DNA from 4 places in the Bacillus sp. GW823-FHT06A11 genome. Region 1 is predicted to be linked to each of the others. Evidence: riboswitches for the same ligand, from Rfam matches in the RefSeq annotation. Region 1 holds a riboswitch; each other region holds the start of a gene.
The links. Region 1 has a riboswitch for S-adenosylmethionine ahead of AC1Q8L_RS21765 (methionine ABC transporter ATP-binding protein). Riboswitches for the same ligand answer to the same signal wherever they lie in the genome.
Positions count from the first base shown of each region.

Region 2: another riboswitch for S-adenosylmethionine. It lies ahead of AC1Q8L_RS08310 (sugar ABC transporter substrate-binding protein); the one in region 1 lies ahead of AC1Q8L_RS21765 (methionine ABC transporter ATP-binding protein).
Region 3: another riboswitch for S-adenosylmethionine. It lies ahead of metI (cystathionine gamma-synthase/O-acetylhomoserine thiolyase); the one in region 1 lies ahead of AC1Q8L_RS21765 (methionine ABC transporter ATP-binding protein).
Region 4: another riboswitch for S-adenosylmethionine. It lies ahead of AC1Q8L_RS24990 (methionine ABC transporter ATP-binding protein); the one in region 1 lies ahead of AC1Q8L_RS21765 (methionine ABC transporter ATP-binding protein).

Region 1 covers NZ_JBXAHS010000004.1:497,941-503,516, forward strand. The annotation lists gene AC1Q8L_RS21740 (arsenate reductase family protein) at 8-373, shown strand; gene gcvH (glycine cleavage system protein GcvH) at 415-798, shown strand; gene AC1Q8L_RS21750 (toprim domain-containing protein) at 1,236-1,580, shown strand; gene AC1Q8L_RS21755 (thioredoxin family protein) at 1,584-1,892, shown strand; gene AC1Q8L_RS21760 (hypothetical protein) at 2,045-2,389, shown strand; SAM riboswitch class I at 2,515-2,622, shown strand; gene AC1Q8L_RS21765 (methionine ABC transporter ATP-binding protein) at 2,801-3,826, shown strand; gene AC1Q8L_RS21770 (methionine ABC transporter permease) at 3,819-4,484, shown strand; gene metQ (methionine ABC transporter substrate-binding lipoprotein MetQ) at 4,507-5,319, shown strand; gene metQ (methionine ABC transporter substrate-binding lipoprotein MetQ) at 5,390-5,576, shown strand, end outside.
Region 2 covers NZ_JBXAHS010000001.1:1,641,206-1,646,781, forward strand. The annotation lists gene AC1Q8L_RS08295 (L,D-transpeptidase) at 1-50, opposite strand, end outside; gene AC1Q8L_RS08300 (SDR family oxidoreductase) at 117-983, opposite strand; gene AC1Q8L_RS08305 (NCS2 family permease) at 1,187-2,488, shown strand; SAM riboswitch class I at 2,577-2,682, shown strand; gene AC1Q8L_RS08310 (sugar ABC transporter substrate-binding protein) at 2,771-3,883, shown strand; gene AC1Q8L_RS08315 (sugar ABC transporter ATP-binding protein) at 3,880-5,367, shown strand; gene AC1Q8L_RS08320 (ABC transporter permease) at 5,351-5,576, shown strand, end outside.
Region 3 covers NZ_JBXAHS010000002.1:533,058-538,633, forward strand. The annotation lists gene AC1Q8L_RS11240 (cysteine hydrolase family protein) at 1-428, opposite strand, end outside; gene metC (cystathionine beta-lyase) at 597-1,760, opposite strand; gene metI (cystathionine gamma-synthase/O-acetylhomoserine thiolyase) at 1,757-2,869, opposite strand; SAM riboswitch class I at 2,963-3,073, opposite strand; SAM riboswitch class I at 3,277-3,386, shown strand; gene AC1Q8L_RS11255 (bifunctional homocysteine S-methyltransferase/methylenetetrahydrofolate reductase) at 3,457-5,289, shown strand; gene metH (methionine synthase) at 5,289-5,576, shown strand, end outside.
Region 4 covers NZ_JBXAHS010000007.1:26,657-32,232, reverse strand. The annotation lists gene AC1Q8L_RS25000 (MetQ/NlpA family ABC transporter substrate-binding protein) at 1-622, opposite strand, end outside; gene AC1Q8L_RS24995 (methionine ABC transporter permease) at 644-1,309, opposite strand; gene AC1Q8L_RS24990 (methionine ABC transporter ATP-binding protein) at 1,299-2,318, opposite strand; SAM riboswitch class I at 2,441-2,546, opposite strand; gene AC1Q8L_RS24985 (cysteine hydrolase family protein) at 2,789-3,346, shown strand; gene AC1Q8L_RS24980 (acyltransferase) at 3,446-4,594, opposite strand; gene pruA (L-glutamate gamma-semialdehyde dehydrogenase) at 5,153-5,576, opposite strand, start outside.

The DNA.
Region 1 (5,576 bases):
TGAATTTATGACAGTAACATTTTATTCATATCCAAAGTGTGGCACATGTCAAAAGGCAAAGAAATGGTTTGAGGCAAACGATGTAGCATATGAGATGATTCATATTGTTGAAAATCCACCATCAAAAGAAGATTTACGTAATTTACATGAAAAAAGTGAATTACCATTAAAAAAATTCTTTAATACAAGTGGAATGCGTTACCGTGAACTTGGTCTGAAAGATAAGTTGAAAGATGCAAGCGAAGACGAAATGTATGAGCTTTTAGCATCTGATGGCATGTTGATCAAACGTCCAATTGTAACAGATGGAACGAATGTAACACTTGGTTTTAACGAAGAGCAGTTTGAAAGTGTGTGGAAAAAGTACCAATAAGGTATTTTTACATAATTAATACATTCACTGGAGGTACAGTCATGAGCATTCCAAATAATTTACGTTACTCTGAAGAACACGAATGGGTAAAAACTGAAGGTAATGAAGTTGTTATCGGTATCACTCACTTTGCACAAGGTGAGCTAGGCGATATCGTATTCGTTGAACTTCCTGAAGTAGGTGCAACAATCGAAGCTGACGAGCCATTCGGAAGCGTAGAATCTGTTAAAACAGTTTCTGAGCTATACGCACCTGTAAGTGGTAAAGTTGTAGCAGTAAACGAAGAATTAAGTGACCAACCAGAACTTGTTAACGAATCTCCATACGAGGGTGCATGGATGGTTAAAGTTGAACTTTCTGATGCAAGCCAAGTTGAGAAGTTATTAACTGCAGAAAAATATGCAGAAATGACAAACCAAGACTAATTATAGTCGACTAAAGGACAGCCTTTGTGCTGTCCTTTTTTATTTTGTGTAAAATAATGAATGTAGAATCATATACTAATTATCGTGTAGGAGAACGTTTTTTGAAAAAAACTTTTTCGTATAACCTTTATGCAGGTCTAGCCGCTTTTGCTTTTCGTTGTCTAGCTTTTCACGTCTAAGAATTTTCTGCACAAGAAGACAAAAAAGCGTTTTCTGTGCGAAAGAACTTTAGCCAAAAGAACTAAAAAGTTGGGCATTTCACTCCTTTACTTGAGGCGAAAAGAGCCTTGAGTGAAGGAGTTCGGGTACATTCTTGTTCTAAACGAGCCGCTTCCGCTTTTCTTTTGCAAAAATAAACAGGAAACAACATGAAAATAACGAATATACTATATACTAAGTTAAAGGTTGTATAGTATATGGTGATCGGGTGATGACATATGATTTATGTAGAAAAAGTCATTATTGTAGAAGGTACATCAGATAGAAGAAAGATTGAATCTATTATTCGTGAACCGGTGGAAATTGTTTGTACAAATGGTACAATTGGTTTGTCGAAAATGGATGAGCTCGTTGATCAGTTTTTTGATAAGGAAGTGTATGTGCTAGTGGATGCTGATGATGCTGGAGAAAAGTTAAGGAAACAATTTCGAAAAGAATTTCCGCAAGCCGAGCATATCTATATTGATCGCTCGTACCGAGAAGTGGCAACTGCGCCATCTACACACTTAGCAAATGTATTATGGGGAGCCGATATTGACGTTTATACAGAATATTTACGGTAAGGAATGATAGAAGTGATCGATTGGACAGGAGCCGAAGCTACAGCCCTAATAGAGAATGAAGAAAAAACAGTGTTATATGTATATACTCCAATGTGTGGAACATGCCAATTAGCAAAAAAGATGTTAACAGTCGTTGAGATGACAATTGAAGGCCTCAAAATTGGGATGTTAGATTTAAATTATGCTCCGCATTTAGCGAAAGAGTATGGGATTGAAAGTGTACCTTGTTTACTTGTTTTTGAAAATGGGACACTGATGAAGAAGATATACGCATTTCATTCGGTTGAATATTTATATACGGAATTAAAGTAGGCGGCAAAATTTTTGCCGCCTCGACATATTTCTTGGGAAATATGTCGAGATGCAGGGTGGATACAGTATTTGTCGAGCGAAAATAACAGGATTGCTCTTTAGTGAGAGGGAATGGTATGTAATAGAAAGTGATATGAAGGATGTGATTTAGGGTGAGATTATATTCTTTGCTTCAATCATTTGTAAATTACGCTAATGGTCAATATCATTTAGAACCACTTTTAAGACAAGAAGAAAAAACTGTTAATTTCCGCTTTAGAGATGAAAGTTGTTCGTTACAAATTTCAAGAGATTATATAGAGCTGGTACATGAGGAAAGAGGAACGGAACAAATCATTTGCTTAGACGAAAAGGATATAGAACAATTGGTGAATGGAAATGTACGATTGCAAATGTTAATGAATGATGGACGTGTACAATATTCAGGAACGTACCGAACGATGTTATTAGTGGAATCGATGTTTCATATATGTAAACCGATGTCAGTAGGTGCTTAAAATTCTGAAGTTTCATTTTTTGCGAAAATTTCTGTTGACATGGTGAGCGTATATTGATACAATTCAAGTCATAAAATATAGACAATTTCATAAATTTCAAATCAGACGAAAATTGAATCTGATTTCTCTTATCAAGAGAGGTGGAGGGACTGTGCCCTGTGAAGCCCGGCAACCGTCAACTTATGTTGAAATGGTGCCAATTCCTGCAAAGCGAATGCTTTGAGAGATGAGAGAGAGGGATAATGTTGTTATATACGCATATAAACCTTTCTGCTTCTCTAAAGCAGAAAGGTTTTTTTATTGTTTGAATGTGGAGGACATTCAAATAATAAAAGTAATGATAACAGTGGACTACACGCATTAAAAATAAAAAATTGCGGAGTCGACCTAAACAAAAAAGGGGTGAACATCATGATTCTATTAGAGAATGTAAGGAAAATATATAAGGCGAAAAGCGGTGATGTCACTGCTGTAGATAACGCCAATTTAAAAATAGAAAAAGGCGAAATATTTGGTGTTATCGGATATAGCGGCGCTGGGAAAAGTTCTTTAATCAGATTGTTTAATCAGTTAGAGAAACCGACTTCTGGCCAAATTACAATTGCGAATCGTGTCATATCAGCAATTACAGGAAGTGAACTTCGTAAGGCAAGGCAAGAAATCGGAATGATTTTTCAGCACTTTAACTTACTTTGGTCACGAACTGTACGTGAAAATATAGAGTTTCCACTTGAAATTGCAGGTGTTGATAAAACGAAGAGAAGAAAACGTGTTGATGAATTAATTCATCTTGTTGGATTAGAAGGAAGAGGAGACGCGTACCCATCTCAGCTGAGCGGGGGACAAAAACAACGCGTTGGGATTGCAAGAGCATTAGCTAACAACCCACAAGTACTTTTATGTGATGAAGCAACGTCGGCTCTTGATCCAGAAACGACAGATCAAATTTTGGATTTACTATTAGACATTAATAAGCGCCTTGGTTTAACAATTGTACTCATTACACATGAGATGCACGTAATTCGAAAGATTTGTAATCGAGTGGCGGTAATGGAGAGAGGAAAGATTGTGGAAACGGGTCCAGTACTTGATGTATTCCGTAATCCGAAGCAAGATATTACGAAACGATTTGTACAGCAGTTAACAGATTCTGAAGATACAAATGAAACGATTGAAAGTTTAATTGAAAAATATCCAGATGGAAAAGTAATTCGTTTGCAGTTTATTGGTGAGGCTGTAGAAAGACCAGTCCTTCAACGATTGATGCAACGCAGTGATATAGAAGTTAGCATTTTGCAAGGAAATATCGCACAAACGAATAACGGTTCTTACGGTAGTTTAGTTGTTCATTTAAATGGTGAGGAAACAGCGATCCAGCAAGCGATAGAAGGAATTCATCAAGATCAAGTAGAGCTGGAGGTGATTGCACATGGATAAGTTACTCGCAAATGTTGATTGGAATCAAATGTTAGAAGCAACTGGTGAAACGTTATATATGACGGCAATCGCAGCTCTTGCGACATTTGTTTTAGGATTAATTTTAGGATTGTTACTCTTCATGACAGCGAAAGATAATTTATGGGAAAACAAATCAATTAATACGGTGATTGGAGCATTCGTAAATATATTCCGTTCTATACCGTTCATCATTTTAATTATTTTATTAATCCCATTCACAAAGATTCTTCTTGGAACAATTCTTGGAGCAAGTGCAGCGCTGCCAGCTTTAATTATTGGGGCGGCACCATTCTACGCGAGAATGGTTGAAATCGCACTTCGCGAAATTGATAAAGGTGTAATTGAAGCTTCCAAAGCAATGGGAGCAAAAACAAGCACAATTATTTTAAAAGTATTGATTCCAGAATCGTTACCAGCATTAGTATCTGGTATTACGGTTACGACAATTGCTTTAGTAGGCTATACAGCAATGGCGGGAGTTGTTGGTGCTGGTGGCCTTGGAACACTTGCTTACTTAGAAGGATTCCAAAGGGGAAATAACGATGTAACAATCGTTGCGACAATTTGTGTATTACTAGTTGTATTTTTAATTCAGTGGATTGGTGATAGTTTAACGACTCGAATAGATAAACGATAATAAAAACGGGAGGATGTTTCAAATGAAAAAATTATTACTTACGGCACTTATTTCAACTTCAATTTTTGGTTTAGCTGCTTGTGGCGGGAAAGATAAAGATGAAAAGAAACTCGTTGTTGGTGCTTCTAACGTACCGCACGCTGAAATTTTAGAAAAGGCAAAACCGTTACTTGAGAAAAAAGGAATCGAGTTAGAAATTAAAAAATTCCAAGACTACGTATTACCAAATAAATCGTTAGCGGATAAAGATTTAGATGCAAACTACTTTCAGCACATTCCGTATTTAGAAAAAGAAATTAAAGATAAAAAATATGATTTTGAAATAGCGGGGAAAATTCATTTAGAACCAATTGGTGTATACTCTCAAAAGTATAAGAGCCTAAAAGAACTTCCAGACGGGGCGACAATCATTATGAGTAATTCCGTTACTGACCATGGACGTGGTTTAGCAATTTTACAAAAAGAAGGCATTTTAAAAATTAAAGACGGAGTAGAGCCAGTTAATGCAACTCCAAAAGATATTGCAGATAATCCGAAAAACTTAAAATTTAAAACAGATATCGAGCCGGGTTTACTACCACAAGTGTATAACAATAAGGAAGGCGATGCTGTTTTAATTAACTCTAACTATGCAATTGATGCGAAATTAAACCCAGAAAAAGATGCAATTGCAATTGAAGGTGATGATTCACCGTACGCAAACATAGTAGCTGTTCGTAAAGGTGATAAAGATAAAAAAGAGATTAAAGAGCTTGTAGAAGTATTGCATTCTAAAGAAATCGAAGACTTTATTAATAAAGAATATAAAGGAGCGGTTGTTCCTGTAAAAGAATAATTGCTGAAAAGGCTGGTGTATGCCAGCCTTTTTTATAACTACATAACTATAGGGGAGAAGGGGACATCATATGAAAAAGATTCTATTGTCAGTTGTTACAGCGCTGTCTGTATTTACATTAGCTGCTTGCGGAGGAAAAGAAGAGAATAAGCTTGTTGTTGGAGCTTCTAACGTGCCGCATGCTGTTATTTTAGAGAAAGCACAGCCAATCTTAGAGAAAAAAGGCATTAAGTTAGAGATTAAAAAGTTCCAGGATT
Region 2 (5,576 bases), on a different contig from region 1:
CTAACCGGTAGGATGAAAAATAATAGTATGACGAAACATAACTTTTTCAGCTATATCCCCCCTAGCGCTCACTATAATAAGTGGAATTAACATTACTTTGCTCTTATAAATGAAAACTATCCATTTACAATAACGCCCCCATTTACATGTATCATTTGTCCAGTAACATAAGATGAATCGCCAGACGCTAAGTATACGTATGCCGGCGCTAATTCATATGGTTGACCAGGTCTTTGCATAGGGACATTGCTCCCAAACTGAGAGACTTTCTTCTCATCAAAGCTCGATGGAATAAGTGGTGTCCAAATCGGTCCTGGTGCAACACCATTTACACGAATCCCTTTTTGCACTAACGATTGTGAAAGTGATCTTGTAAAAGCTACGATTGCTCCTTTCGTTGCGGAATAATCAATTAAAGTTTCATTTCCTTCGTATGCAACGATAGACGCGGTATTTATAATGACATCCCCTTGCTTTAAATGAGAAAGTGCGGCTTTCGCAACGTGAAAATAAGAAAAAATATTAATACGAAAAGTCTTTTCTAGCTGTTCTGCTGTAATATACTCTAGTCCTTGCTGCGGATATTGCTGCGCGACATTATTTACTAAAACCTGTAAACTACCTAGCTGCTGGACGGTCTCTTGAACAACATCTTTACAATGCTGTTCATCACTTAAATCACCCGGCAACAATACACACTTTACACCTTCTTTCTCAACATATTGCTTCGTCTCATTAGCATCTTCTTCCTCATCTAAATAAGCAATCGCAACATTTGCTCCCTCTTTTGCAAAAGCGATGGAAACTGCGCGTCCAATTCCGCTATCTCCTCCCGTAATTAACACATTCTTTCCTTTTAACTTTTCACTTCCTTTATAATTTGGATCTTCAAACTGCGGAAGTGGATTCATTAATGATTCAATCCCCGGCTGTTTATTTTGATGTTGCGCTGGCATTGTTACAAAGTTTTTTTGCTGTGGCATAGACTACTTTCAACTCCTTTTTCTTAGCATGTGCACAATAAAAAGCTGAAATTCACACATTGGTTTACGATTAATATTCGAATTTAAGACACAAAATATGAATTGTTATAAACTTTTTATGCAAAACTATTGCAAAATAGTTAAAAAACGAATATTATATATAACTGTTGTGAAAATTATTCGTAAACAGAAAGGATGTTTATATGTTTAACCTTTCAAAACATAAAACTTCTATTAAAACTGAAATTATGGCAGGTATTATTACCTTCTTAACAATGGCATATATCATTGTCGTAAACCCTGTTATCCTTGGAGATGCAGGTGTTCCATTTGAACAAGCATTTACAGCAACAATTATTGCTGCTGTTGTCGGAACATTATTTATGGCAATCTTTACAAACTTACCAATCGCAATCGCGCCAGGTATGGGATTAAATGCTTACTTCTCTTACTCTGTTGTAAAAGCACATGAAGGCATGACTTTCGCAATTGCATTCTCTGCTGTATTCGTAGCAGGTATGATTTTAATTTTGCTATCATTTACATCTTTCCGTACAAAATTAATGGAAGCAATTCCTGAAAACTTAAAACATGCAATTACTGCTGGTATCGGTCTTTTCATCGCCTTTATCGGTTTACGTTTAACAGGTATCGTTACAAAAAATGATGCAAACTTAGTTGGACTTGGTGATCTTCACTCTGCTCCAGTTCTACTGGCACTAGCTGGACTTGGAATTACTATTGTTCTTATGTCTTTAAATGTAAATGGCGCACTATTTATCGGTATGCTCTTAACTGGTATTATCGCTTTCTTCACAGGACAGTTAACATTCTCAAACGGTGTTACATCAATGCCTGGATTACCAGAAGGAATTATCGTTTCAAATCCAATTACTGCTGTATCTGACGTAATTAACTACGGATTATATGGCGTTGTATTCTCATTCTTCCTTGTTACACTATTCGATACAACAGGTACATTACTTGGCGTTGCACAACAAGGTGGATTTATGAAAGACGGAAAGCTTCCAAAAGCAGGACGAGCTCTTCTATCTGACTCATTCTCAGCAACTATTGGTTCTATGTTCGGAACAACACCATCAACAGCTTACATTGAATCATCTGCTGGTGTTGCAGCTGGTGGTCGTACTGGTTTAACAACTGTTACAGTAGCTGTTCTATTCGCACTAACAGCATTCTTCGGCCCATTAGTAAGTGCTGTTTCTGGTGTATCAGCTATTACTGCACCATCATTAATTATCGTTGGTAGTCTTATGATGGGTTCAGTTCGCCACATCGATTGGGACGCATTTGATGAAGCATTCCCAGCATTTTTAGTAATCTTAAGCATGCCACTTACATCAAGTATCGCAACAGGTATCGCACTTGGATTTATTTCATACCCACTTATGAAAGTAGCAAAAGGTAAATTCCGTGCTGTTCACCCACTTGTATATGTATTTGGAATTTTGTTTGCTTATCAATTGATATTCTTACCACATTAAAATCCCTCTTCCTGAGGGATTTTTTTATAAATACTGTTTGACAACAACATTTGTTTGTGGAATAATTCAAAATAGTTAAATATTCGATGTCTTATCAAGAGCAGGTGGAGGGATGAGCCCTACGAAGCCCGGCAACCGACCCATTTACGGGCACGGTGCTAATTCTTACAACACATTGTGTTGAAAGATAAGAGTAATATGATAAGGCGTCTTTTCTATATGAAAAGGCGTTTTTTATTTTCACTCCCTCCTCTCTCTTCTTAGTTTAGGAGGGATTTTTTTATGAAAAAATTATGTTCCATCGTACTTATTTTTCTCTTATTTACATTAGCGGCTTGTACAAATGAACAAGATGCTATCTCTTCACAAAAGCAACAAACTGTGAGAAAGGCGACTACAACGGTAGAAAATCAATTACATACAGAAATTCCAAGCCAAATGAAGAAGCCATTAAAAATCGCATTAATTATGCAAATGTCCATCGGAACTTTTTCCTCTCAATATATTGAGGGTGTCAAAAAACAAGTTGAGCTATTTGGCGGCAGTGTACAAGTCTACAATTCTGATAACGATTTAGCAAAAATGGCTGCAAATTTAGATACTGCTATTAATTCAAAAGTGGATGGTATTTTAATTGATCATGGCCGTTCTGAAGCACTAAAACCTGGAGTAGAAAAAGCGTTACAGGCGAACATTCCCGTAGTTGCGTTCGATAACGATCTACGCTTGCCAGGTGTGACAATTATTGATCAAGATGACTATAGTCTTGCATGGAAATCATTAAAAACGTTAGCGGAAGATTTGAATGGACAAGGAAATATCGCAGTTGTATGGGTCGGCGGATTTGCTCCAATGGAACGTCGCAATGTTATCATTGATGCTTTTTATAAACGGTATCCAAATATAAAAGAAGTTGCAAGATTCGGTACTGCTAGTAATAACACACCGCTCGATACACAAACACAAGTAGAAGCTTTACTAAAGAAATATCCGAAAAAAGGCGATTTACAAGCTATTTTCGCTTCGTGGGATGAGTTTGCTAAAGGGGCTGTTAAAGCACTTGAACAAGCTGGTCGTACAGATATAAAAGTATATGGCATTGACTTAAGTAATGAGGATTTACAACTCATGCAAAAAGAAAACTCACCTTGGACTGCTACAGCTGCAACTGATCCAGCTGAAGTAGGTAAGGTTCAAGTACGATTTTTATACAAAAAAATTGCTGGTGAACAAACGCCAGATATTTATTCACTAGAACCTTATTTAGTAAAGAAAAATAGTTTACCAAAAGAAAATATAACAATGGATCAGTTATCAAAATATATAAACGGTTGGGGAGACTCAAAAGATGCATATTCCCCTTGGATGAAAAAATTAGAGAAGGAGAAAAAATGATGACGTTCTCTCTTCAAAACATTACACATTCTTATCATGTCGCTACACCTGTTCTAGAAGATGTTTCTATTCATATTCAAAAAGGAAAAGTACACGCTTTACTAGGCATGAACGGTGCGGGAAAAAGTACTTTACTAAAAATAGCAACTGGTGAAATTCAACCAGTTGTTGGCGATATAAAAATTGATACTCAGTCTGTTTCCTTTACTTCACCGCGCGATGCAAAAAAGCATGGCATTTCTTTCGTAACACAAGAAGTAGATCACGGACTTATTCCCGGATTATCTGTATTAGAAAATGTACTAATCGATCATTTAGCAATGCAAAATAAAGTACTATTTTCAAAGTCCAAATTAATCGCACTTGCTAAACAACATTTGCAAACTGTACAGGTAAATTTAAATGTTTCGGAAGATGTTTCAAACTGTTCATTACATGAAAAACAATTACTTCTTATCGCAAGAGCTTTATCTAACAATACAAATTACCTTTTATTAGATGAACCTACTTCTTCTCTTGGACCAAAAGAAGTTGAAACCTTTGGGAAACTATTAAAAGATTTAACATCAAAAGGAATTGGCATCCTTTTAGTTTCTCATCGTTTATCAGAGATTCGAAATTTCGCGGATGATGTAACTGTATTACATAACGGTCAAGTTGCCCTTTCTGAAACCATTACAACGATTACAGATCAACAAATTGTGGAAGCAATGACTGGAAAACAACTTACACTTCCTATTAATACCGCACCAAAAACCGGGAGCGAGGAACTATTTAAAGTACAAGAGCTTCTATTACACGAAGGTCATTCTCCCCTTTCTCTTACAATACGAAAAGGAGAAACTGTTGTGATATACGGATTAATTGGAAGTGGAAAAACAACACTTGCTGAAACGTTATTTGGTGCTCTTCATACTTATCACGCAGAAATAGACGGTCAAAAACTAACGATTAAAACACCACGAGATGCGATTAAAGCGAAAATCGCACTTGTACCAGAAGAAAGAAGAAAACAAGGCGTATTTCTTTCGGAAGATATTATAAGTCACACAAATTTACATCAATCAGGTTGGAAACGAAAACAAACCGAATTAAATGATGCTACTACAGCAATTTCTTCTTTCGGTATTTCACCAAATGACCCAAAGGCACATATTCATTCACTTAGCGGTGGAAACCAACAAAAAGTCTCAATTGCAAAGTGGAGTGGATTCAAACCTAATCTATTTCTTTTAGACGAGCCAACTAAAGGTGTAGACATCGCTGCGAAACAAGACATTTTTCAATTCATTCGCAACATTACAGAAAACGGAAGTTCCGTAATTTATTTCACAGGAGAACAAGATGAAGCGTTGCATATTGCTGATCGCATTCTTATACTGGCAAACGGAGAATTTGTAGGTGAATACTTACCAAGCGAACTATCTCCTGAACAGCTTTTACATTTATCTGAAGGGAGCTATTCCATTGAATCTCGTTCATAAAACGAAAACTAAGAAACTATATTTACCTACTCATCTTTTTTATCAATTTAGTACAATTGCTATTATTATAGGTGTTACAATTTTTTTCTCTATCGTCAATGATTCTTTTTTAACATATAACAATATTAGTGATATTTTACGTTCTATCTCCATCGTAACGTTACTTGCAATCGGCGTTACCTTTACATTGATTGTAGATGGATTTGATT
Region 3 (5,576 bases), on a different contig from region 1:
GGATTATTCAACGTAGAGGTTGTTTTCTGTACCATAAAGTTTTCGTATCCCAGTCCGTGGGCAAACTTAATCGTAGCATCCATACAGTACTCTGTTTGGGCGCCACAAAATTCAATGCAATTTACAGATAATTGATCTAAAATTTCTTTTAAGTTTGTTTTATAAAATGAATTTGCATGTGTTTTTCTTACAAAAAAATCTTGTTCTTGAACATCTAGATCGGTATGAATAGCCCAAAGTTCTTTCTCGGGTACTAAATCATCATCACAATGTTGAACAAAAAGGATTGGTTTATTTAATTTTCTGTATGAATAAATTCTTTTATTTACTTTTGTTAGTAAGTTCTGTAAATCAAATAAATGCTCCTCGCTATAACATACGCCATTTTGTAAATCGATAACGATTAAAATATCTGAACAAGTATCCATTATTTTTACCTCTTTTTATTTCTTAATATATCAATTAATCCATTATTTAGAAATAGATGATATACTTTTATTTTTTTATGGACTATAAGAAAAGAAGAAATTCAAATGAATATAACTAAAACGCAGAAAAAGAAGATATGAAAACCTAATCTCATATCTTCTTTTTCTCTATGCATTTACAGGTTCTTCTACATAAGAAAGGGCATTTTCAAAATCGGATATTAAATCGTTAACATTTTCAAGACCGACTGATAACCGAAGTAATGAATTAGAGATTCCTCTTTCATCACGAGCTTCTTGCGACAGTGCTGCATGTGACATTTTTGCTGGATAAGAAAGAATTGACTCTACAGCTCCTAAACTAACTGCAAAAACAGGTAATTTTACTTTTGATAAAAATTGGCGGAGTGCATCTTCTGACTGCAAAGTAAACGATAAGACCGCTCCAGCTGATGTTGCTTGAGATTGTTGAATATCAAATCCGAGATGTGTTTGTAATCCCGGATAATAGACATTTTGTACTTTAGCGTGCTCTTGTAAATAATGTGCGATTTTATTGGCATTTTTAGCTGAATGCTCGAGGCGTACGTGCAATGTTTTTAGACCGCGAAGTACGAGAGAACAATCTTGAGGTCCTAAAATAGCACCGAATGCATTTTGTAAAAATCCAAGCTTTTGAGCGAGTTCGGCATCTTTTACTACTGCTAATCCGGCAGTAACATCACTATGACCAGCAATAAATTTTGTAGCACTATGAAGAACGACATCAGCTCCAAGTTCAAGTGGTTTTTGGAATAGTGGTGTCAAAAATGTATTATCAACAAAAGTAAGAGCGCCAATAGATTTTGCGAGTTTAGAAACCTCGCGAATATCTGTCACTTTTAAAAGTGGGTTAGAAGGTGTTTCTACATAAAAGAGCTTTGTATTTGGTTTCATGTTTTGTTTTATTTCTTCTAAATTGGTCATATCAACAAATGTATGTGAAACACCGTAACGGGAGAGTACCTCAGTTATCACTCGGTAAGTGCCTCCGTATACATCTTCTGAAATGAGTACGTGATCACCTTGTGAAAGAAGGAGGAATGCAGTGGAAATCGCTGCAATGCCTGATGCAAAGGCGAATCCCTTTGTTCCACCTTCTAATAAAGCAATGATATCTTCAAGAGCTTCACGAGTTGGATTTCCTGACCTGCTATAGTCATATTTTCCGAACGTATCTACATCAAACTGGTGAAAAGTTGATGTGTTATAGATAGGAACGTTCACAGCTCCTGTTTGCGAGTCATGTTTATATTGGTTGTGTAGTAAGAGTGTATCTATAGAATAACTCATATTCTTACACCTTCTTTTACAAGTTTAATGGCTTGCTTTAAGTCTTGAATTAAATCGTTACTATTTTCAATGCCAACGGAGAATCGAAGAAGACGATTACATACACCGTTTGCTGTTCTAATTTCTTCAGGAATATCAGCATGTGTTTGCGTTGCTGGATAAGTCATTAAACTTTCTACACCACCAAGACTTTCGGCAAATGTAATTAAGGATAAAGATTGTAAGAATGGATTAATCCAAGCTTCATCTTTAAGGCGAAATGAAATCATGCCGCCTCTTCCAGGATAAAATACATCTGTCACCCCGTCTTCATCATTTAAATATGCAACAACTGCTTTCGCATTTTCTTCATGCTGTCTCATGCGAAGCGCTAACGTTTTCATACCGCGAATTAATAACCATGAGTCAAATGGGCTTAAAACTGCACCTGATGCATTATGATAATGAGCGATTTCTTCACAAAGTTCCTTTCCTTTTGCAATGACAAGTCCGCTTAGTACATCGTTATGTCCCCCTAAATATTTCGTTGCGCTGTGAAGTACAATGTCAGCACCTTCTGTTAATGGTTGCTGTATATAAGGTGTGTAGAATGTGTTGTCTACAATAAGAAGTAGTCCGTGCCTTTTCGCTACAGTTGCGACAGCAGCAATATCAGTAACTTGCATTAATGGATTAGTTGGAGTTTCTATGAAAATAGCCTTCGTTTCAGTTGTGATAGCTTGCTCAATTTGTTTAATAGACTGTGTATTTACGTATCTACATCGAACATTCCACTTTTTTTCATGTTCAGAAAATAATCGATACGTTCCACCGTATAAATCTTCAGATACAATAAGTTCGTCTCCAGAGCGGAATAGAGAAAGGACGAGGAGAACAGCCGCCATCCCTGAACTACAGGCATAACCTTGTTCGCCATATTCTAAGTCTGCGATTGCCTGTTCTAAAAGACCTCGAGTTGGATTGCCAGTTCGTGAATAGTCAAAGCCAGTAGATTTACCAATTCCTTCATGACGATAAGCGGTTGAGAAATAAACTGGTGGATTAACCGTTCCAGTTGTAGTTTCACTGCGATTGCCGATTTGTGCTAGTTTTGTTTCGATTGTTGACATGTGAAAATTCCTCCTTTTAAATTGAAACATTAAGTGAATATAAAATAAAAAAAGCCTTCTAAGAAGAAGGCTTTCGGTTTGAATAGAGTCTTCTTCTCATCTGTCAAATCTTTCACAATTTGCTGGAATTAGCACCTTATTAACAAAATGTTAATGGTTGCTGAGGCGTCACAGGGCCAGTCCCTCTACCTCTCTAGATAAGAATGTTCGTATGAAATTTTTATTATGTTTTTAACTTTACAACAAAAGATAATTGAATTGCAACTTTATTTTAAATAATTTTTATTTTTCCGCAAGTGTCATTGACTTTTACTTTTGTGCATGCTAAATTTATTAAAAAATTAACAAACATTGTTAAAAGGGGAACGCATTTCCTTTTAGCTACATAAATAAAATAATAAAGACAACTCTTATTGAGAGCGGTGGAGGGAAAGGCCCTGTGAAACCCGGCAACCTTCAAACGAAATGTTTGAAACGGTGCTAATACCTGCAAAACGAATGTTTTGCATAATAAGAGGAGGAACGATTATGTCCCCCTCTTCAAAGTGAAGAGGGGGTTTTTATATTGATAGAAATGAGGGAGATTCGTGAAATTACTAGATTTATTATCAAAAGGAATTGTAATAGGTGATGGTGCGGTTGGGACGTTATTGCATTCACATGGCTTGCAAAGTAGCTTTGAAGAATTGAATGTATCTGATCCAGACTTAATTATATCGATTCATAAACAATATGTAGCTGCTGGAGCAGATGTAATTCAAACGAATACGTATGGAGCAAATGAGGCGAAATTACGTATGTACGGCTTAGAAAATCAAGTTACAGAAATTAATAGAGCGGCAGTAAAACTGGCGAAAGCATCTGTTACAGATAAAAATGCAATTTTAGGAACAATTGGTGGTATGAAACATATCGGAGCCGTTACAACGACTGATATGGAAAGGGAGTTTATGCTACTTGAACAGGCAGGGGCTTTACTAGAAGAACAGGTTGATGGATTACTATTAGAAACTTTTTACGATGAATTTGAATTACTTCATGCTGTTAAAGTATTGCGTAAGCAAACGAACATTCCAATTGTTGCTCAATTAGCGTTACATGAAGCAGGTACGACTCAAAATGGAAATGATGTTAATGAAATATTAAAGCAACTTATAGATTACGGTGCAAATGTTGTTGGATTAAATTGTCAACTAGGGCCGCTTCATATGACGGAGGCTTTCAAAATGATATCGATTCCGCAAAATGGCTATTTATCAGCATACCCAAATGCAGGTCTCCCGAATTATGTGGAGGGACGTTACGTATATGAGGGAAGCCCAGCTTATTTTGAGGCGATGACGCCGAGATTTATTGAGCAAGGTATTCGGTTATTAGGTGGTTGTTGTGGTACGACTCCAGAACATATTCAAAGTATGAAGCACGCTGTTGCGAATGTTACACCTGTAATAGAAAAAGACACCATTCAAAGGCCGAAAGTTGTTCATACGCATGAGAAACGTTCGAAGGCTCACGTCACTCTAGCAGAGAAAGCGAAAAAACAAACGACAGTTGTAGTGGAATTAGATCCACCGAAAACGTTAGATACACAGCGGTTTTTTGAAGGAGCAAGAGCTTTAAAAAGAGCGGGAGCAGATGCTATTACTCTAGCAGATAATTCATTAGCATCGCCTCGTATTTCTAATATGGCAATGGGTGCGTTATTAACGAAGCATGATATCCCGGTATTGACACATTTAACGTGTAGGGATCATAACGTCATTGGACTACAATCTCATTTGTTAGGTTTATCGGCGTTAGGGATGGAAGAAGTGTTAGCTTTAACTGGTGATCCAGCGCGCGTTGGTGATTTTCCTGGTGCAACTTCTGTATACGATTTGTCCTCTATTGAGCTCATTAAAATGATTAAAGAAATGAACGATGGACGTTCAATTTTAGGGAAATCACTTGGACCGGCGACAAGGTTTTCTGTAGGCGGCGCATTTAATCCTCACGTGAGGCACTTAAAAGCAGCGGTTAAGCGAATGGAACGAAAAATAGATGCTGGAGCGGAATATTTTTTAACTCAGCCAATTTACGATATCGCGTTAATTGAAGAAGTGTATGAAGCGACAAAGCATTTGGAACAACCTATTTTTATTGGAATTATGCCGTTAGTAAGTAAGCGGAATGCAGATTTTCTTCATTTTGAGGTACCGGGTATTACTCTTCCAGAAGAAATAAGAGAGAGAATGGATGGACACGAAACGAAAGAGGCGGCAATTGAGGAAGGGATTCGCATTTCGCAAGAATTGATCGACGCAGCGATGAAATATTTTAATGGTATTTATCTTATTACACCATTTTTAAAATATGAAATTACAGAACATCTTGTTAAATATGTAAGAGAAAAGCAAGAAGTGAAAGAAGGTATTAATTGATGAAGTGTATAGAAGAAAAATTACAAAATAGCATTTTAATATTAGATGGTGCAATGGGAACAATGATTCAGCAAGAGGATTTAACTGCTGAAGATTTCGGAGGAGAAGAGTACGAGGGCTGTAATGAATATTTAGTAGAAACAAGACCAGACGTTATTTTAAAGATTCATAAAGCTTATATTGAAGCTGGAGCGGATATTATTGAAACAAATACATTTGGGGCAACGAATATTGTACTAAGTGATTATGAGCTGTCTCATTTAGATGAAGAACTAAATGAAAAGGCA
Region 4 (5,576 bases), on a different contig from region 1:
CAGCTTGACCAGCAACACCGTTATTAATAACTGATGCTGCTACATCTTTTAACACACGAGGTGTTTGCTGTGCGATAACCGGCGTGATTTTTAACTTCTTCGGATTTTCAGCAATGCCGCTTGGATCTCCAAATAGACCAAAATCCTTTTTCAGCTTTAATAATCCAGCTGCATCAAGAAGTTTTAATGCACGTGCTTGGTTCGTTGGATCGTTTGGAATTGCAATTTCTGAACCATCTGGAATTTCATTTGCCTTCTTATATTTTTCAGAGTATAAACCCATTGGCGCAATTTGTGTTGTACCAACAGCTGTAATATCTAACTTATGCTCTTTTTTAAATTGCTCTAAGAAAGCAATATGCTGAAATGAGTTTAATTCAATATCTCCATCAGCTAAAGCTTTATTTGGAGTTGTATAATCAGAGAACTCCACCAGTTTAATCTTAATCCCTTCTTTTTCAGCTTTTTTCTTCAAAATTTCCCAAGCGTCTCCATCCGTTCCAGTTACACCGACGCGAACTACTTTTTCTTTCGCTCCTGCACCCGTGTCTCCACTTGAGCAGCCACTTAATGCTGAGACTCCTACAATCGCTGATAATGCAAATGCTAAAATTTTCTTCATTTTCTTTTCCTCTCTTCCTTTTTATGATCTACGTAACAAGACTTTCGCAAAGTAGTTTCCTAAATTTTGAGCTATCTGTACGAGAATAATAAGTAAAACAACCGTTACAAACATAACTGATGTATCAAAACGTTGATAACCATATGTCATTGCCAAGTCACCAAGACCGCCACCACCGACAAGCCCAGCAACTGCAGAAAATTCAATTAAACCAACTGTCATAAATGTGATACCTAAGATTAATGGTGCTAACGCTTCTGGTACAAGGATTTCAAAAACGATTCTAATTGGCGAGGCGCCCATTGCTTGCGCTGCCTCAATTACTCCTTTCGGAACGGAAACAAGATTTGTTTCAACCATTCTAGCAATACCAATTGATGCGACTAACGTCATCGGGAAAATTGCTGCTGCTGTTCCAATCGTCGTTCCGATAACACTTCTCGTTAGTGGACTTAACGCTACTAAAAAGATAATGAATGGTACCGGACGAATTGTATTAATTATGATGTTAAGAATAGAAAAGACCCATTTATTTTCTAAAAAGTTTCCTTTTCTCGTTACATATAAAAGTAAACCTAGCGGTATACCAAGAATTGTAGCGAATATAAGGGTTACAATTACCATTAAGAGGGTATCCCCCGTCGCATCTAGTATGCGCGGCCAAAATATACTCCAATCAACTCGCATGAGCTTCTACCTCCTTCAGCTGCACTTGCAGTCTTAGATGTTGTAATGCTTTTTGAATTTCCCTCTGCTCACCTTGCAATTCTACAAGCAGATTTCCAAATAGCACATTTTGAAGTTCAATAATATTTCCGTACAGTACATTTACATCGACGTTATAGTTTTTTGCGATATATGATAGTACCGGCTGCCCTGTCTCCTCACCAGTAAATGTTAGACGATAAATTTGACCACCATTTTGAATTTTCGCTAGAACACTTTCTGGTAAATGATCATTAATAACAGAACGTACAAAGTTTTGAGTCGTCTTTGTTTTTGGTTGCGTGAAAACATCGAACAGTTTTCCTTCTTCAATAACTTTTCCCTTCTCCATTACAGCTACACGGTGACAAATTTCTTTCACAACATGCATTTCATGTGTAATAAGAAGAATTGTTAAATTGTATTCTCGATTTACTTTCTTTAATAAGTTTAGAATTTCTGTCGTCGTTTCTGGATCTAAGGCTGATGTTGCCTCATCACATATAAGAATATCTGGCGATGTCGCAAGTGCTCTAGCAATACCAACACGTTGCTTTTGTCCCCCTGATAGCTGTTCTGGATAATAGTTTGCTTTATCTTCTAACCCTACAAACTTCAGCAGTTCATTCACTCGTTCCTTTATCTCGTTCTTTGGCAATTTCGCTAACTTTAATGGATAAGCAATATTCCCAAACACTGTTCTTGAATTAAATAAATTAAAGCTTTGAAAAATCATTCCGATTCTTTGTCTTAGTTTGCGTAATTCTTTCGTCGATAATGATGTAATATCTTTATCATCTATTGCAATCGTTCCTGACGTTGGTCTCTCTAACATATTTACTAAGCGTAATAATGTACTCTTTCCAGCGCCACTAAAACCGATAATGCCAAAAATTTCGCCTTTCTCAACTGATAATGTTACATCCTCCACCGCATGAACAGATTGCCCAGCTGATTCATACACTTTACTTACATTGTTAAAAGAAATCATTTTTCCCCTCCTATATGCTGTAAAAACTTGAAGTAGAGCTTTCGAGGTAAAATAAAAAGTGCTCTCCTTCTTATCAACCATAAAGATAAGAAGGAGAGCACTTATATGTACTCGTTCACATCTTCTCATCTTCCAAGCCTTTATATGGCTTGCTGGAGTTAGCACGGTATTAAAAAACCCGTTGCTGAGGTATCGTAGGGCCAGTCCCTCCACCTCTCTGGATAAGAATGTATCGATTTAATTGTCATTTAATTAATTCTCATTATAGAACTCAGAATAATAAGAGTCAATACATTTTTTAGAAAAATATTAATTATTCCTTTATTAAAATTTTCAGATGAAAATTCATGAGAAAATAGTAACTTTCAAGGTTATTTAAAATTCTTCTTCCTCATATTTTTAAACAGGAGAATCCTCTCTACAAATTGAATAAATTTATTTGAATATGAAACTCGGAGGCAGATAAATATATGAAAACAGCTCTTTTACTCGTCGATATTCAAAACGATTATTTTCCAAATGGAAAGATGGAATTGCGTAATCCAGTAGAAGCAAGCGAATATGCTAATCAGTTATTACAACACTTTAGAACAAACAGCGAACCTATTTTTCATATCCAGCACGTAGCTATAAAAGATGACGCTACTTTTTTCCTACCTAATACAGAAGGTGTACATATTCACGAAAGCGTACGTCCACTTAGAGAAGAAACCGTTATAGTCAAACATTATCCAAATAGCTTCCGAGAAACTAATCTTCTAGAGCAATTACAGCGTTTAGACATTGAACATGTCGTCGTATGCGGGATGATGACTCATATGTGTATTGATGCTACAGTAAGGGCTGCATTCGATTTTGGCTTTCAATGTACCGTTATACATGATGCTTGTGCTACAAAAGACCTTTCTTTTAAGAACGCTACTATACCAGCTGTTTATATTCATAATACAATTTTAGCAAGTTTGAATAATATATATGCGGAAATACTTAGCAAAAAAGAGTTTGTCCAAAGAAAAAAATCCTTTTGAAAATTCAAAAGGATTTTTTTCGACTATATTATATTTACCATCTATTCATGCCCTATTTTGAGGAATTCATATTCTACTTATAAAAACCTCACTAATTATTTACATTGATACATTATCATTTTTAATATCTTTTGATTGAGTCCAATTTCCCCATAAAAATTGAATATTACATGTACGAGAAGCTTCCTTAAAACTCATTCCTGTTAATGGATAACATGTGATTTTTATACTTGCAAAAATTATAATTGCTATCATTGTTATAACTGTAATTATTATGAAAGCAACTAATAACATCCAAATTGATTGCGCTGGCCAAATATTCAATCTATTCCCAATATATACAACTACTAAATTATGCATTAAATACACACCAAATGAAAAAGCAGATAAAATTTGTATCCACTTAAACATAAACGGATTCATTGAGTAATTTCTAAAATACTCTTTTACTAATAAGAAGATTGAACCTGAAAGCATTACTTCGAATACTCTAACGTATGCCTTAAAATCCTCAGAGTATTCCCCTATTTTAACCGTTGCATACCAAGTACCCAATATAATTAAAAATGTATCTATAACGATTATGGATAGTAACAACCTTTTGGATACCTTCTTCTCATATGTCATTAAATAATAACCTATGAGGAAATACCCTATATATCCGCCTAAAAAGTTCATATCAAAATTAGGATACAACGTAAATATTGGTTTTAATTCATTTGGAACTAGTACTGCAATTGTTGGCAATAGCGAACTTACTATAAACCAAAGAATTAACATGTACTTTATAAGCTCTTTACTTAAAGCATCTACCATTTTCTTCAAAAGAGGAGAAAGAATATACAAAGGAATAATGGCATACATAAACCAAAGATGTACTGTCGCTGCTTGATTCGGCATGTATAAAATACTCTTAATAACATTTGTTATTTGTATCGGCCTTGGCGTAAAGTATAACACAGCAATAGTTGACCATATAATAAATGGCACAATTAATTTTGGCAAACGTTCTGTATAAGTTATTTTAAGTGATTCCGTTTTACTACTCCTCATTAACATCGCACCAGAAATCATAAAGAAGATAGGTACACTCGTACTAAATACAGTTGTCAGTGCATTCGTTATATGCCAAGTACCCGAACCGATATTCCCCCGTAAACTTCCTGCAGCAGTATGAAGAAACACTACCGCAAACATCGAAAATACACGTAGTACGTCAACATATTCAACATAATTCTTTTTATTCATCTAACAATCATCCCTTCCCACATAACATTTCCCCTCACCACTTTTGTCTTTTCCAAAAGTACAAATCTATTATGCCAGAATATAATAAATATTAAAACAATAATTAAAACTTAAAATCTCGATATTCGATTATAAAATCACTTAGTATACTATACAAAATCCTAAAAATAAATTTAATTTTTTTCTTATATATTTAATATTTTCCAAATCAACTACTTAAATAGAGAGTTTTTCTTCTATCTAATTATTGAAGATTCCGAAATCAAGACTCTTGATCTATGTCAATAAAAAAACACTCCTTTCAGTGAGCAAAACCGAAAGGAGTGTTCCTTGTCGAACCATAGATTTTCTTTCAAATTGTATTATACAGGAAATTCTCAAAATGAATACTAAAAAATATGACTAATACGTCAATTTTTCTCATTATTTTATTTCTGTTTACATGTTTATCCCGCTATTAATAGGTTTTAGCTCATTCTCTTCGAACGACGGTAATATATGGGGTTTCAACTTTAAAAGGAGCTCTCCACACTTTGTGAAGAGCTCCTCTACTATTTCTTATAAAGTTTCAGAAGTAGTTTTTGCTTGCATGTGAAGTGCTAAGTAATCAGGTCCACCAGCTTTAGAGTCTGTACCAGACATGTTAAAGCCACCGAATGGTTGGTAACCTACGATTGCACCAGTACATCCACGGTTGAAGTATAAGTTACCAACGTGGAAGTCTTCACGTGCTTTTTCAATATGGTCACGGTTGTTAGTAATAACAGCACCTGTTAAACCGTATTCCGTATTGTTTGCAATTGCAAGTGCATGATCGAAGTCTTTTGCTTTACAGAATGCTACTACTGGTCCGAAGATTTCTTCTTTCATTAAGCGAGCATCTTCTGCAACATCAGCAACGATTGTTGGTTGGATGAACCAGCCTTTAGAATCGTCTCCTTCGCCACCTGCTAAGATTCTACCTTCTTCTTTACCAATTGCA